Regions from separate parts of the Echinicola soli genome, predicted to be linked through region 1. Evidence: riboswitches for the same ligand, from Rfam matches in the RefSeq annotation. Region 1 holds a riboswitch; the other holds the start of a gene.
The links. Region 1 has a riboswitch for thiamine pyrophosphate ahead of thiM (hydroxyethylthiazole kinase). Riboswitches for the same ligand answer to the same signal wherever they lie in the genome.

Region 1 (7,925 bases):
TTCGCTACAGACCAGTTCGATCCAGTTCGGCTAAAAAGACAGAAACCCCATTTCATGTGTTGGCACAAAAAATGAACATCATTAAAACAGGCTCGCTTCAAAGATTAGAAATACGCCTAAAGAAGTATTGGAAGCAATCATGTTCGACAAAGCCTGGATCAAATTACCCTAACTAAATTAACATATAGATCTATACTACTTAAAAGTAATTTGCCCCTATTCCTTCATTGCCCCTAAACAGGCCATTTCTCTGAGCGATAGGCACTGTCCCAAAACATCCACTCCAGTTTGGACGCCATCTCAAACGCCTCAAACATCTCTTCTCGTGCTGTGGGACTGGCTTTCTCTGCCAGCTGGTCTGTGATTTCGAGTGCCTTGGCGACGGAAGTCGCAAATTCCTCCCCAGCATAGGTATCAATCCAGTTTTTGTAGGGGTTCTCACTTCCATCTTGCTGTGCGTAGATGTAATCACCTACTTCTTTATAGATCCAAAAACACGGTAAAATAGCAGCTACCGCCTTTTCTATATTGGCAAAGCTTGCCTGGTTTCTGATATAATTGGTGTAGAGCAAGCAGGAAGGGGAAGGGTCTACCTCATCAGGGAGTCCCAGCTCTTTGAAATAGCTCTCATGTAGCGCCCGCTCTACCACAATGGCACCAGCGGCAAATTCCGAAAATGCCAACACCTTGTCCAGATCAGTCAAACGACCACTGATCGTACTAAGGGCCTTGCCAAATTCACCCAAATAAAACGCATCCTGCGCCATGTAAAATTTAAACGTTTCCTTTGGCAGTGTACCTTTCTGCAACTCTTGATTAAAAGGCATATGGATGATCTTGTCATAAAGGGGAGCGATTCCCTTCCATGCTTCATTGGTCCAGCTCATGGATAATCATTTTTTGGGGTTGGTAGAAGTGATTCAAAGGCCCACTTCCCTGACCTGTCTTAATGGTTTTCCCTGCGTCAATCGCCTGAAAGACGAAGCTTCTGGCCAACTCCACTGCTTTTTTAATATCCATTCCCCTTGCCAGAAAAACAGCTATGGCAGATGACAGTGTACAGCCTGTTCCATGTACATTTCCTGTGTTTATTTTTTCACTTTCAAAGACATGCTTTTGCTCATTACCACAAAGGACGTCTGCCACCGTATTTCCATTTAGATGTCCTCCTTTGACCAACACATAGGTTGATCCGTATGGCAACAATTGGCTGGCTGCTTTTTCCATCTTAGATAGTGAATCCACTGCTTTGCCGATCAGTACTGCTGCTTCATCCATATTGGGCGTGATGATATGCGAAATAGGGAAAAGTTCTTTTTTCAATAATTCGACCGTTTCCTCCTTAATCAAACGGTCTCCACTGGTAGCCACCATGACAGGATCAAAGACCACGGGAATACCGGGATATTGGGCTAGTGCCTCCACAATTACCTGAACCACTTCTGGTCGGTTGATCATCCCTATCTTTATGGCCTTCGGTTCGATGTCTGAAAGCACCGCTTCCAGCTGCTCCTTTATGTGCTCCACGGGGATATCATGGATACTCTTCACGCCTAAGGTATTCTGTGCTGTCGTGGCCGTAATGACACTGGCACCAAAACAGCCTAAGGCAGAAAATGTCTTTAGATCCGCCTGGATACCTGCCCCACCACCACTGTCTGATCCTGCAATGGTCAGCACAGGGATATACGTCTTTATTTTATTGCTCATTTTACTTTTTCTATTTCGTTTCGGAATTTCTCCGCTGCTTTGGCAGGGCTTTCCGCACTGCAAATGGCCGACACGACCGCGAGACAGTCTGCTCCCGCACGGATGACTTCTGCAGCATTTAATGCATTAATATTGCCGATAGCCACTAACGGTTTGGCAGTAGCATTTCGGAGGTCCCTTAGCCCTCCCAACCCCCATTCAAAACGGGTATCAGGCTTAGTGGGAGTAGAAAAAACAGGGCTCACGCCGTAATACCAACCCAAATCAGCCTCCTTAGCGGTAAGTTCATCCATTCGCTCAAGTGATAGCCCAACCGGAAATTCTTCGCCTAAAAAAGCTTTAGCGCCTTTCATACTACTGTCAGACTGCCCGATGTGTACTCCGTGAGCAGCTACTTCTTTTGCTACCTCTAAACTATCATTGATTACCAAGGGGACTTTATACCGATCGCAAAGGGACTTCACCTTGTGAGCCTTATTTAAGAATGCTTCCTTTGAAAGTTCTTTTTCCCGCAATTGGACCAAATCCACACCGCCCTTCAATGCTTCCTCCAGCACCCAAAAAAAATCCCTGCCAAGGCAAGCCTGTTGGTCGGTTACCAAATACAGTTTATAAGGGAACGGAGTCTCAGTCATGACTTTCTTCCACCTTTGCCCATTGCTTCACTTCACTTTCCTTGAGATGATAGAGCGCATCATACAAATACAATTGGAGCGTCCCGGGTCCCTCGGCCTTGCGTGCAGCAATCTCTCCAGCTAAGCCGAGCGTGGTCATTCCTGCCACTGTTGCCCGATAAGGATCAGGTTCTATTCCCGCAAAGGCCGCTACCAAAGCAGTCGCTGTACAGCCCATCCCGGTTACTTTCCCCATCAGTTCATGGCCATTCTTGATCTTGGTCAACTTATCGCCGTCAATGACATAATCTACTGCCCCGGAAATGCACACTACTGCCGATGTTTCTTTGGAAAGTTGCTTGCCATATGCCAAGGCCTCATCAGAAGAATGGGTACTGTCCACGCCTTTGGTCTGCACATTCGCCTTTGCCAAGGCCATGATTTCTGAGGCGTTTCCTCTTATAATGGTCGGCTTAAAGGTCAATAGCCGGGTCAAGGTCTCATTCCGGTACGGCGTAGCACCAGCCCCGACAGGATCCAATACCCAGGGTGTATTCCGTTCATTGGCTTCCTTGGCTGCGAGCAGCATGCTATCTACCCAAAACTCATCCAATGTACCAATATTTACTACCAGTGCATTGACGATCTTGACCATATCAGCCATCTCCAATTTGGCATGAGCCATGATTGGGGATGCCCCGATGGCCAATAAGGCATTTGCAGTATTGTTCATGACCACATAATTGGTGATACTCTGCACCAATGGCCCTTTCTCTCTCAGTATTTTTAGATTTTTTATTACAGATTCCTTCATATCCGTTAGCTTAAAAAACTTTAGGGAACCTGCAAACTATACAGGCAAAAGCCTGCAAGAAAGGATAACTTTTTCCTTCGTCGGCATCACCCGCGTCAGGTTCAAAGGGTCTCATCTCAGTCCCATGCAGGGACACCCCTAAAGTTTGTATAATGGTGAATTTACGATTTTAATCCCATGGAGCAAAGTTACTCCCAAGAAGATTCATGCTGTAAAACTCCTGGTCAAAACACTTTTGCTCAAGAGCGTAAATCAAAGTGCATCCGCAGGTTTCTTAAAGCACGATGCAGCCAACTCATAGGATTCTAATCGCTCTTCATGGTCATAAACATGAGAACAGATCATGATTTCATCCACCTGGGCAATTTCCTGAAAATGCTCCAAGTTTTCCCGAACTGTTGCGGCTGTCCCTACAAAACTACAAGCCATCATCTGGTTTATAGCAGCTGCTTCCGGTTCTGTCCACAAGCCGTCCATGGTATCCACCGGAGGCCTTAATGGATAGGATTTTCTTCTCACAATTCCCAATGCCATTTGATAAAAGGAAGTAGCTGTTTTATGGGCTTTCTCATCGGTTTCCGCAGCAATCACATTGACGCAGGAAACCACATAGGGATGTTTCAAATATTCAGAAGGCTGGAAATTCTCCCGGTAATAGCGAGTGGCATCCAAGAATTGTGCAGGTGCAAAATGGCTGGCAAAGGCATAAGGCAAACCATTCTTGGCTGCGAGCACGGCACTGCTCATGCTGCTTCCCAGTAAGTAGATTGGAATATCGAGTCCTTCACCTGGAATGGCCCGGACCTTACCATCGATGTTTTCATCAGAAAGGTAAAGCTGAAGCTCTTCCAGATCCCGGGGAAACTCCTCCACCGTCTCCAACCGATCCCGCCTTAAAGCCCTCGCAGTCGTCTGATCGGTACCAGGAGCTCTTCCCAAGCCAAGATCAATCCTCCCAGGATAAAGTGAGGCCAATGTCCCAAATTGCTCCGCCACCATCAATGGAGCATGATTAGGCAGCATAATCCCTCCTGATCCTACACGAATATTTTCGGTTCCTCCTGCGATATGCCCTATCAAAACAGCCGTGGCAGAACTGCCTACACTGACCATATTGTGATGTTCCGCCAGCCAAAAACGCTTATAGCCCAATTTCTCCACATGTCTGGCAAGATCCAAGCTCCTAGCAAAGGCATCTCCGGCATCGTGGTGCTCTTTAATAATGGCCAAATCCAGTACGGAAAAAGCTACTTCATCCAGTGGTTTGATATTTCTCATTTCACATCATATTGTCGTCTTCTTACCAACTGGATTAACTCCAAAATCGTTCTCTTAACGCCAATAATCAGTGTAAATTAGTGAAATTTATGAATGTTCGCCTTGAAAAAATCACCCAAACAAATCAGAGCTCAAATAACGGTCCCCACGGTCACAGGTAATGCAGACGATCACCCCAGCATCCAATGTTTCTGCGAGCTTCACAGCTGCATGTAAGGCTCCACCGCTGCTCATACCAGCCAGTATCCCTTCTTCTTTTGCCATTCGGCGCGTCATTTCAGTCGCCTCATCTTGACTTACATCGATGATCTGATCCACCCGTGTGGCATCGTATATTTTGGGCAAAAACTCCGGTGACCATCTTCTGATCCCTGGTATACTAGAACCATCGGTAGGTTGGGTGCCGACTATTTGAATCGCTGGATTTTGCTCTTTCAGGTATCGGGAAACTCCCATGATGGTCCCCGTAGTCCCCATGGCAGAAACAAAATGCGTAATACCACCATTGGTGTCACGCATGATCTCTGGACCCGTTCCCTCATAGTGAGCCTGATAATTATCAGGATTGGCAAATTGGTTCAGGATATAATACCCTTCCTTTTCGGCCATCTCTTCGGCAAGTGTCCTGGAATATTCGATGGTTTTGGCAGCGGGAGTCAAGATTACTTCCGCGCCATACGCCTCCATCGAAACCACTCTTTCCCTGGTTGAATTATCGGGCATGATCAAGGTCATTTCCACACCAAGGACCTTGGCAATCATCGCCAGGGCGATCCCTGTATTACCACTGGTGGCTTCTACTACCCTATCTCCTTTTTTGATATCTCCACGGTCCATGGCCCTTTTGATCATGCTATAGGCTGCACGGTCTTTCACACTGCCGCCGGGATTTTGTCCCTCTAGCTTACAGTATATCTTGACGTTGGGATTGGTGGGAATATGTTCAAGCTCAACAAGAGGCGTCTTGCCGATCAACTCAAATAACTTCATGTGCTAAGCATCATTTTTAAAAACATACATGTCAGTGGTCTCCGCACTGGCATCATACATTTTGGTCTGATAATAGATTTTACTTTTGGCGGGGATACTTTTCGTCAGCCAAACATTCCCTCCAATGACACTCCCTGCGCCGACAACGGTTTTGCCCCCAAGAATCGTAGCTCCGGCATAAATGACCACATGGTCCTCAATCGTCGGGTGGCGCTGGATATCGGCATCTTCCTTGTTCACACTTAGTGCGCCTAGCGTGACGCCTTGATAAATCTTCACATGGTCGCCTATACGGGTGGTTTCCCCGATGACCACACCAGTGCCATGGTCAATGCAAAAATACCTGCCAATTTCCGCTCCGGGATGGATGTCAATACCCGTCTTGCTGTGCGCAAACTCGGTAATCATCCTGGGGATGAGTGACACTCCCTGCTCATGGAGCAAATGCGCTATCCGATAGGCAGCAATGGCATAAAACCCCGGATAACTCCTGATCACCTCGGTCGTTGACTTCGCTGCGGGGTCACCATCAAACATGGCATGAATATCCTCATGGATGGCATCGTACACGCCGGAAAGGCGATCAAAAAACGCCTCTGATACCATTTCACTGTCCACATCGATCAGCCTGTTGTTTTTGCCCAAGATCTCCTGCAATTGGATCTGGTAGTATGTTAACTTATCCTCTATCTCTTGGGTATCATGCAGGATCTTAATAGCATATTCCGGAAAAAGCACACCCAAAACACCTTCAAAAAACTCCTGAACCTTCCTTGGTGAGGGACATCCGGGACATTGCTTGTGGGAATCGTGAATTTTTTTTATAAATGATTTTCTATATTCCATCGTAAACGTTAGCAGTTATAGAACAAAACCCAGTCTGATCACATATGGTTCAGTATAAATCAGGTTTTGGTTATCATACAGCACATTGTACAGCAAGGTGAAGTTCACACCACCTCTGCGACCGAAGGGCACAAAATATCCGCCCCCTAAGAACAAGCCCGGCACCCACTCCCTGTCTGCTACAATCCGTCCAAAATCATCCTCCCTATAAGCCTCCACACTAAGGTTTTCATATTCTGCATGGGCAAAGAGATTGGGAAGGACATTATAGCGGTTAAAGATTCTGCCTCCATAAACATTGGAAGCTTCTCCAAAATTCTTGTACTTGAGGTACTGATAGGTAATGCCTAAACCCGCAGAATAACGGTCGGTAATCATCACTCCCACCAATGGAGACACTTCTACATAAGTAATGTTACCAAACTGTAACCCAAGGTTACCTCCAAAATACAGCCGTTCGCTTAAAGGGACTTTTTCATCTTCTTCCTGATAAAATTCCCGCTGCGCCACTACCTCTACTGTTCCTACAAAAAAGAAAAGTACAAACAATACGGGCAAAGCCCTGAGTTTACTCATCGACGATAACATACAGATCTTCAGTTTTTTTCTTCATTAAGTATCTTTCACGAGCAAACTTTTCCAAAAGTTCGTAATTACTGAGTAATTCTTGTCGCTCGGACTTAATCTTTTCTTTCCGTTCCTGGTAAAATTCCTTCTGATCTTGCAGACTATTGAGTTTAGACCGTAATTTAAATTGGCTGATAATATCATTATTATCAATGAACACCATCCAAATCAAAAAAAACACGGTGAAGATAACGTAAAAATTCTTAGTGTATTTTAGGTACTTGGCCATAGGACGATCCGTTTTGCTTATGACAAATATATAAAATAGTCGGGACTAATCTTCAAACGGCTATGTACAATAAGGGATAATTGGCTATTGGTTGTTAGGTTAGAAGGTTGAAAGTTATATGATTGGGAAATTGGAAGATTGGAAGATTGGAAGATTCGGTATGTTATGGATCGATAAAAGAGCCGGTTTCAGTTGTATGGACTTTGTCTGCCATGTTGTGCCGTAACCATTGACCTTTGTCAACTGCCTATTTGGTTTTTACTGAATCTTATAAATTGAAATCTTAACTTTCAGATTTCAATTTATACAGCCAAAAATATTGAAAATTGAAATTTACACTTTCGAATTTCAATATTTTTCATCCATATTTGATACATATTTCGGTTAAAATATGATACGCAGGGAAAAGCAACAGCACCTTCAGCAGGCATTGCACGCCATGCCTGTGGTAGCACTACTCGGTTCCAAGCAAGTGGGCAAAACCACCCTGGCACTTTCTATCACAAAGGCATTTAATAAAAAGACTACTTATCTCGATTTGGAACTGGATTCGGATTTCAACAAACTGACCGATCCTGAAGCCTATTTGGGGCGGTTTTCCAGACAGTTATTTAGCGGAGGACGATAAAGCGAGCTGGGATTGGCGGACTGACTTTATTTCCACTTATTTGGAACGTGACATCCCTCAAATGGGCCCTGATATTCCGGCTACTTCACTTAGAAAGTTCTGGACCATGTTAGCCCACTATCACGGGCAACAAGAGGTATTGAGTGAACTTGGCAGAAGTCTGGAACTCAGCCATACGACCATACGGAA
Region 2 (7,925 bases), 1.8 Mb from region 1:
GAATACCGTACACAGGGTAGAGGAGGAGTAGGATCCAGAGGAGTAAAGACTAAGGATGATGACTACACCGAATACCTGTTTTCTGCTTTGACACATAATTATCTGTTGATCTTTACCGACAAGGGGAAATTGTTCTGGCTGAAAACCTATGCGATTCCTGAAGGCAGCAAGACTTCCAAAGGTCGACCTATTCAGAACCTGATCAATATCGAAAGTGATGATAAGATCCGTTCCATTATCCAAGTAGCTGATCTCAATGATGAGGATTACATCCAAAATAACTACCTGGTCATGACCACTAAAAAGGGGGTGATCAAGAAGACGACCTTGGAGCAATACTCAAGACCACGCTCTAACGGGATCATTGCCCTTAATATCCGGGAAGATGATCAGCTGTTAAATGTGGAATTTACCCATGGGGATTCCCACATTATCATTGCTGCCAAATCCGGAAGGGCGATCCACTTCCATGAATCAGTAGTTAGACCAATGGGCAGGACGGCTACAGGGGTGAAAGCCATCACCTTAAGTGACGCTAAAGATGAAGTTGTTGGCATGGTTTGTGTTAATAGGGAAGAAGCCACTTTATTGGTTGTTTCGGAGAAAGGTTATGGAAAGCGGAGTGCAGTAGAAGAATACCGCATTACCAATAGAGGCGGAAAAGGAGTCAAGGCGATGAACGTCACTGAAAAGACCGGCAACTTAGTGGCCATTAAGTCAGTAATCGATTCAGACGACTTAATGATCATCAACAAATCAGGAATAATCATCCGAACCCCAGTAGCTGGTTTGCGAATCATGGGCCGCGCGACACAAGGTGTGCGCCTTATCAAACTGAATGAAAACGATGAAATTTCTTCCGTTGCGAAAGTAGAGCAAGTGGAAGAGGAGATCGAGGACATTCAGGATATTACTGATGAAAATCAAGACGAATCAAACGATAGCGAAAAACCAAAAGAGGAATAATTAGACAAAAATGAAGAAATTAATTTTATCATTGGCTTTGGTCGGTGTGGCTTCAACAGTAGCCTTTGGCCAAAAAAAGGTTGTAAAATCAGCTGAAAAAAACCTACGAAAGGGTAATATTTCAGAAGCACTTACGGACATAGAAGCGGCAACACAAGATGCAGAAACTGGAGCTGATCCGGAAACGTTTTTAATCAAAGGTAAAATCCTTACTATTCAATTTGCAGCTGATTCCTCTAATACTGAGACTACAGTGGATAAGGGGAGAAATGCCCTTGATGCCTTCAGAAAATCACTGGACATGGACGGCAATGATTCTACCAGTAAGATTGGTAAAGAAATTTATAAAGAAGTAGTTGCTGGTCTTCCAGAGAATCTACAAGGAGAAGGTATATTCAAACTAAAAACTGCTTCCGTAAATAAAGCGATCAGTAGATATGAGACTGATGATAATGCATTGGCATCCAAGTTCTTTGCTATTGCGGCTGATATTGACCCTAAAGATACTTCTATTGTATTTAATGCTGGATATACTGCAAACATGGCGGAAGATTATGATGCAGCCAAGAAGTATTTGACCATGTTGCTTGATGTACCTGAATACAATAAACTAAACGCATATTACTTCCTTATCCAAATTGCTAACCAGCAAGAGGATGATCAAGAAGAAGCTTACCGTCTAGTAAAACAAGCACGTGAAGAATATCCTAACGATAAAGGGCTATCTGAATTTGAAATCCAGCTTTTGCTCCAGCTTGAGAAAATGGACGAGGCCATGGCTTCTATCAAAGAATCCCTTGACCAAGATCCAAACAATGCGCCTATCCGGTTGAGATACGGTTACCTAAAAGAGCAATCTGGTGATATGGATGGGGCACTGGAAGAATACCTGAAAACGGTGGAAATTGATCCTGACTTCTTCGAAGGTAACTATTATGCAGGAGCGGTTTACATTGATAAAGCAAGGGATATCATCAATGAAGTAAACAACCTTCCTGATGATGAGTGGGAAGCTAAATCTGAAGATATGCTTGCAGAGGCCGATAGCCTTTATGAAAATGCTATCCCTCTGTTTGAGAAAGCTGTAGAGCTCAAGCCTGACAACACTGAAATTTTGAGAATCCTGCATTCTATCCACACGCGTCTTAAAAATGAAGACAAAGCTGCAGAATACGATCAAAAACTGCAAGAACTGATCGGGCCTGATTGGATAGAAGGTGGAAATTAATACAGAAAGTTTCTCTTGAAAGAAAAGGCTGCCAATTTGCATTGACAGCCTTTTTTTTGTTCTATATGATTTCTTTGGGTAAGTTGAGCGGTAGCGGGCAATGGGGATCGAAGAAGCTGGTTGACAGATGGATTTGTCTGGCAAGTTCCTGATGCAGTCGATAATCATACATACTTTTCTTTCCCGTGGTCAGTACCCGCCCAGGGCGAGGCAGGCCTGCGGCACTATTAGGATACTGTATTCACTTTCTGTTACCAAGCTAATGCACCTAGCGGAGCATAACTGCTGACATTTCTGTCGGCTAAAACCGTGAGGCGGGAGTCCTGGCCAATACCGCTGGGCATCTAAGTTTGGTAAGATCAGGATGCCTCCAGGGGGGCGTAGGAACAAAACCATTTCCCTGCTCTTTCCGCACAAGTTGGACAATCCCGTGAATAATTTACCCACAGTATTCCATATAGAGCCATAATTTAACATTGGCGTCCCAGTAAAGATTTTGCTTTCGAAGGAAATTCGTCGAAATCCACCCCTAAATCCCCTAAAGGGGACTTTCTAAAGCTCCCCTTTAGGGGATGGGGGGCATTTTAGGGATTGGAATAAAAAACCTCAAATTTTTATTTAAAGACAGTTTTAGATCATATTTGAAATTTAGTCGGACGACAGTATAATTTAACATGTAATTGATCTAATATCGTGTTGATTGATTTATTTTTGGTGTGTCACTTATAAATTGAGCCAAATGAGATTGCTTTTATTCATCATCTTTTTGATCACAACCATTTTTCAGGGATTTGCCCAGGATCAATATGTAATGCTAATTTCATTGGATGGCTATCGCCACGATTATACCGAGCGTTTTCATCCTCCGCATATCGAAGCATTTATTTCCTCGGGCACTGCAGCGACTTCTATGATTCCTTCATTTCCCTCCAAAACCTTTCCAAACCATTATACTATTGCGACAGGTATGAAACCGGGTAATCATGGATTGGTGGATAATACTTTTTTTAGTTCACAGAAAAGTAAAACGTATCGTATTAGTGACCGTTCTGTGGTACAGGACGGAAGTTGGTATGGAGGAACTCCCATTTGGGTTCAAGCCGAGAAGCATGGAGTGAAATCTGCAAGCTACTTCTTTGTAGGCTCTGAAGCAGCCATTCAGGGAATTCGTCCCAGTTATTATTATGATTATAATGGTACCATACCCAACACTACACGAATTGACCAAGTGCTGGAGTGGCTACGGCTTCCGGATGAAGAGCGGCCCAGGATGATTACTTTATACTTTTCGGACATGGATGATACTGGGCATAAATATGGTCCTAATAATGATCTAAAACTTAAAGAGGCCCTATTCAAGTTAGATGAAGAACTGGGGATATTATTTGATGGAGTAAAAAAGTCAGGTCTTCCTGTTAACATCATTATAGTATCGGATCATGGGATGACCAATATTACACAGGATCGGTTGATAGACCTGGAAAAGCTGCTGGCTCCATTTCCCCTTGATTACTATAATGATGGGGCACTGGCACACCTTCACTTGAAAGATACAAAGGATATGGGGGAAATTAGGAGAGAATTACGAAAATTGGAAGATCATTTTTCGGTGGTCGATCCACTATCCAAAAATTATTACGGCAAGCATATCAATTATTCGGAAAGAGTAGGGGATTTACTGATTATTCCCGACCCAGGGTATTATTTAGTGGCTACTTCAGGATTCATAAAATATCAAAACAGGGCAGCCATGTTTGATACCGATACTTTTGGCGAGCATGGATTCCATCCTTCGCTAAAAGACATGCATGCCATTTTCTACGCCAATGGCCCCCGGGTCAAGTCCGGTCATGAAATAAAAGCTTTTGAAAACATTCATGTTTATCCGCTAATCTGTCGGTTGTTGGGGCTTCCGATTCCCAAAGATATTGATGGGCAGGTGAAAGTTTTAGAGCCTGTTTTATTGGAGGAGAAAATGGCCTCCCACCCGTACGAGCAGAAATAAAAATAATGCCAGGCAATAGAATCTAAATTAGATTCTATATGATTTACTATAGGTAAACGGAGCGCTAGCGGGCTATGGAGATCGAAGCATCGCGTGGACGGATGAATTTGGGTGCCCATGCTCCTGATGCAGTCGATAATGATATATGTTTTCCTTGCCCATGGTCAGTACCTACGGCACTGTTAGGATGCTGTATCCAATTTCTGTTACCAAGCTAATACACCTAACGGAGCATCCCTGCTGACACTTCTGTCGGCTAAAATAGTGAGAAGGGAGTCCTGGCCGATGCCTCTAGGCATTTAAGCCTGGTAAAATCAGGTTGCCTCCAGGGGCTTTGTGCCATAGGAACAAAACTATTCCCCTGATCTATCCGCACAAGTGGGACAGTCCCGTGGATAATTTATCCACAGTATTCCATATAGAACCATTAGATTCCCTATTGATTTCTGCAATTTCAGCTACCTTAATGTGTCCAATAACTTCTAGCTTGGCAGATGGATCTGTTGTACCTATGTCGGTATTTCCGTTATCCTTAATTACGTTTTTTCATTTTGGGCCGAAAATTCTCTTTTTGTATTGTTCCAATTAATGGTTTTAGTAAATTCCCCCTTTATATTAATAGGTTTATCAATCAAAGTCACTTTAAAAAAAAATTATATGCCCGATCCGCATTATTCTGTTATTAAGGGAACTGGCAAGTATGTTCCCTCAAAAGTGATTAAAAATAAGGATTTTCTAAATGCTCAATTTTATAATAAGGATGGTGGAAAGCTCACTAAATCCAATGAGGAGATTGTCAGGAAATTCCAAGAAATAACAGAAATAGCCGAAAGAAGATATATCGAGGATGATTATGTTACTTCTGATATGGCATTCTTTGCCGCAGAAGAAGCATTGAAATCAGCCTTATTGGATAAAGAAACATTGGACTACATCATTGTGGCGCATAATTTTGGTGATGTCCTTAAGGACAACCAAAAATCCGACATGGTTCCCAGTCTGGCTTCCCGAGTAAAATATAAGCTTCAAATCAAAAACCCTGATTGCGTCGCTTATGACCTGCCCTTTGGCTGTCCTGGTTTGGTGCAGGGGCTTATCCAAGGGGATTATTATATCAAATCCGGTGATGCCAAAAACATCCTAGTGATCGGTGCGGAAACGCTTAGCAGGATTTCTGATCCACATGATATAGATAGCATGATCTATTCCGATGGGGCAGGAGCCATTATCTTGCAGTCCCAGGAAAGTAACACCCCTGTCGGGATACTGACCCATAAAACCCGGACAGACACCCTGAATGAAGCCATGCTGTTACGAATGGACCTGTCTTATAATACAGATTACAAAGATGATACCTTGTTCATGAAAATGAATGGGCGTAAACTTTACGAATATGCCTTGAATACAGTTCCAGGTTTGGTCAAGGCCACCATTGATAAGGCAGGTTTGGACATTAGGGATATAAAAAAAGTCCTTATTCATCAGGCAAATGCCAAAATGGATGATGCCATTATCCACCGGGTCTTCAAACTTTATGACATGCAAGAAGACCCGAGAAAGATCATGCCGATTACCATCAGTAAACTGGGCAACAATTCTGTGGCAACAATACCGATTTTATTGGATATGCTGCTCCGTGGAGAGATAGAAAGACACAATATCAATTCGGGTGACCATGTGATCTTCGCTTCCGTTGGGGCCGGCATGAATGTCAATGCGATCTTATATCGGTTTCCTTGATCTGCCATTTATACCATACTGGATGCGATTTTGACACATTCGATATCGGAAAATTAATTACTGGCGTCCTGGAAAACGATCGTTAAATGGAAAAAAAGCAACTGTTTTCACCCCTAAATCCCCTTTAGGGGATGGGGCAAGGCGAACGCATTTTAAAAAAATCATTCCCTTTGGGGTTGCTAAATCTAGCCGTGTTTTCCTCGTCCAAGGATCGATCCTTGGACGAGGAATGGTTAAATACCATCTAATCCCTTGTTAATGAGTCCTATTATCAGAAAATCGCTTGTAGCCATTAAGGCTGAAAGCCCAGCTCAGTTCTTCCATCAAGTCAAACAATATGCACGGGAAGATTTTTAGCTGGCCTTACAGGCCGCAGGTAGTCCCATCATCACCTATTGGCCCAATGCGTTTCATTGGGCTGGATTAAACACCCCTTTCAGGGGAGTGATCCAAAAACAATTTGCCTGATCCTTTTCAGTAAGTTGATATATTCCTATAACCGCAGCAAGGGCTAATATGCACAACCAATGTTCAGCTGTCCAACCCTTGAGGATCGGCAATTAGGCCTATTATTCATAAATCCATTAATTTTGCTCATGCTTGGTAAATGCGTTTGCCCTGTGTTGAAGGTCATTTTAGGGATTGGAATAAAAATCCTCAAATTTCTATTTAAAGACAGTTTTTGATCATATTTGAAATTTGGTCGAACGCCAGTAAAAATTAATAAGGAAAATAGTGCCGCTATCCTCTATTTCCTGCCTCCAGGTAGATTATAAGTTGGAATGACTGTTCAATCCAAATAAAATTCACCAATAGCTTTTAAAATTCCGCTATCATTCTACCTTTGCAAGTACGTACAAGACTTTAGGGGTGTTCCGATGATCCATCGGGACTGAGACATACCCTCTGAACCTGATCCCGGTAATGCGGGCGAAGGGAAAAGTGAAGCGTCCTTCCGAGCGATTATCTTCATTCCTGAAGTTTTTTTATTTATTCACAAAAATTAAGTTCTTATGAATTTTCTCCTTAACGATGAGCCCTTTGAGCTTACAGACGGGGATTTGTCATTGTCAGGAATGCTCCATAAAAAGGAAATCCACCCGACTCGTGGCATGGCCTTGGCCGTCAATGATCAGGTAATCCCCAAATCTGAATGGGATCATTACAAACTCTCCGAAAACGATCAAATCCTCATCATAAAAGCTACACAAGGCGGGTGAGGGGAAATACGAAGATAGACGTTATCAGCTGTCAGTCCCTATAAACCTCAGTTCAATTTAAAAATCATCACTACGAGCCTGTCTACAGCCAGAGGCAGGCCTGTCTACAGCCAAAGGCAGGCCTGTCTGGAGCCAAAGGCAGGCCTGTCTGCGCCAGGCAGGCTTGCAATGACGGTTTAATACTGCTTTCATAGTCGAACTAAGGTCTATAGTTATTGAGCTGTTTCGGATTTGCAATCCAGAACTTGTGATAAGGTGGATTGTAAATTCACGTTGTTTCGGTGACGCCAAATTTTGACCATCCTACGCTATTTGCTCGCTGGTCGAGATCGTAATCCCCCAAGTCCGCTTGATGTGGATATCAGTGTCCAGGACAGCCCGACTTCGGGAATTGGGCTGATGGTCACTGGTAGGGTAGCGAATGAAGTCGAAAGTACCGGCACCTAAGCACAGTTGAAGGGAAATCTTTCCACGTTATAATTTTCAAATCTTCCAATCCTCATCTAACCTTCCAACATTTAAACTTTACACAACCTCAAAACAGCAAGATGAAAACACTCAGTCAAGAAAACATTAAGTCTTACATTACCACGGATCCTTTTCCCAATTCCAAAAAAGTTTACGTGAAAGGCAAACTACACCCCATCAAGGTAGCCATGCGGGAAATAGCGCTGCACGATACCGTTTCACACCTTGACCGTCATGAGACGGTAGAGAAAAATCCACCAGTGACCGTTTACGATACCAGTGGTCCCTATACTGACCC

Region 2: linked by a shared signal. The riboswitch ahead of thiS (sulfur carrier protein ThiS) and the one ahead of thiM (hydroxyethylthiazole kinase) in region 1 are both predicted to bind thiamine pyrophosphate.

What each region holds. Positions count from the first base shown of each region.
Region 1 covers NZ_CP041253.1:231,520-239,444, forward strand. Annotated here, with positions in the region: gene tenA (thiaminase II) at 234-887, opposite strand; gene thiD (bifunctional hydroxymethylpyrimidine kinase/phosphomethylpyrimidine kinase) at 871-1,710, opposite strand; gene thiE (thiamine phosphate synthase) at 1,707-2,345, opposite strand; gene thiM (hydroxyethylthiazole kinase) at 2,338-3,138, opposite strand; TPP riboswitch at 3,194-3,288, opposite strand; gene FKX85_RS01065 (LLM class flavin-dependent oxidoreductase) at 3,391-4,416, opposite strand; gene cysM (cysteine synthase CysM) at 4,528-5,406, opposite strand; gene FKX85_RS01075 (serine O-acetyltransferase) at 5,410-6,252, opposite strand; gene FKX85_RS01080 (hypothetical protein) at 6,268-6,840, opposite strand; gene FKX85_RS01085 (FtsB family cell division protein) at 6,821-7,108, opposite strand; gene FKX85_RS21540 (AAA family ATPase) at 7,500-7,736, shown strand; gene FKX85_RS01090 (DUF4143 domain-containing protein) at 7,798-7,925, shown strand, end outside.
Region 2 covers NZ_CP041253.1:3,977,945-3,985,869, reverse strand. Annotated here, with positions in the region: gene gyrA (DNA gyrase subunit A) at 1-966, shown strand, start outside; gene FKX85_RS15660 (tetratricopeptide repeat protein) at 977-2,194, shown strand; gene FKX85_RS15655 (alkaline phosphatase family protein) at 2,934-4,199, shown strand; gene FKX85_RS15650 (3-oxoacyl-ACP synthase III family protein) at 4,857-5,939, shown strand; TPP riboswitch at 6,796-6,895, shown strand; gene thiS (sulfur carrier protein ThiS) at 6,953-7,159, shown strand; gene FKX85_RS21480 (hypothetical protein) at 7,454-7,606, shown strand; gene thiC (phosphomethylpyrimidine synthase ThiC) at 7,708-7,925, shown strand, end outside.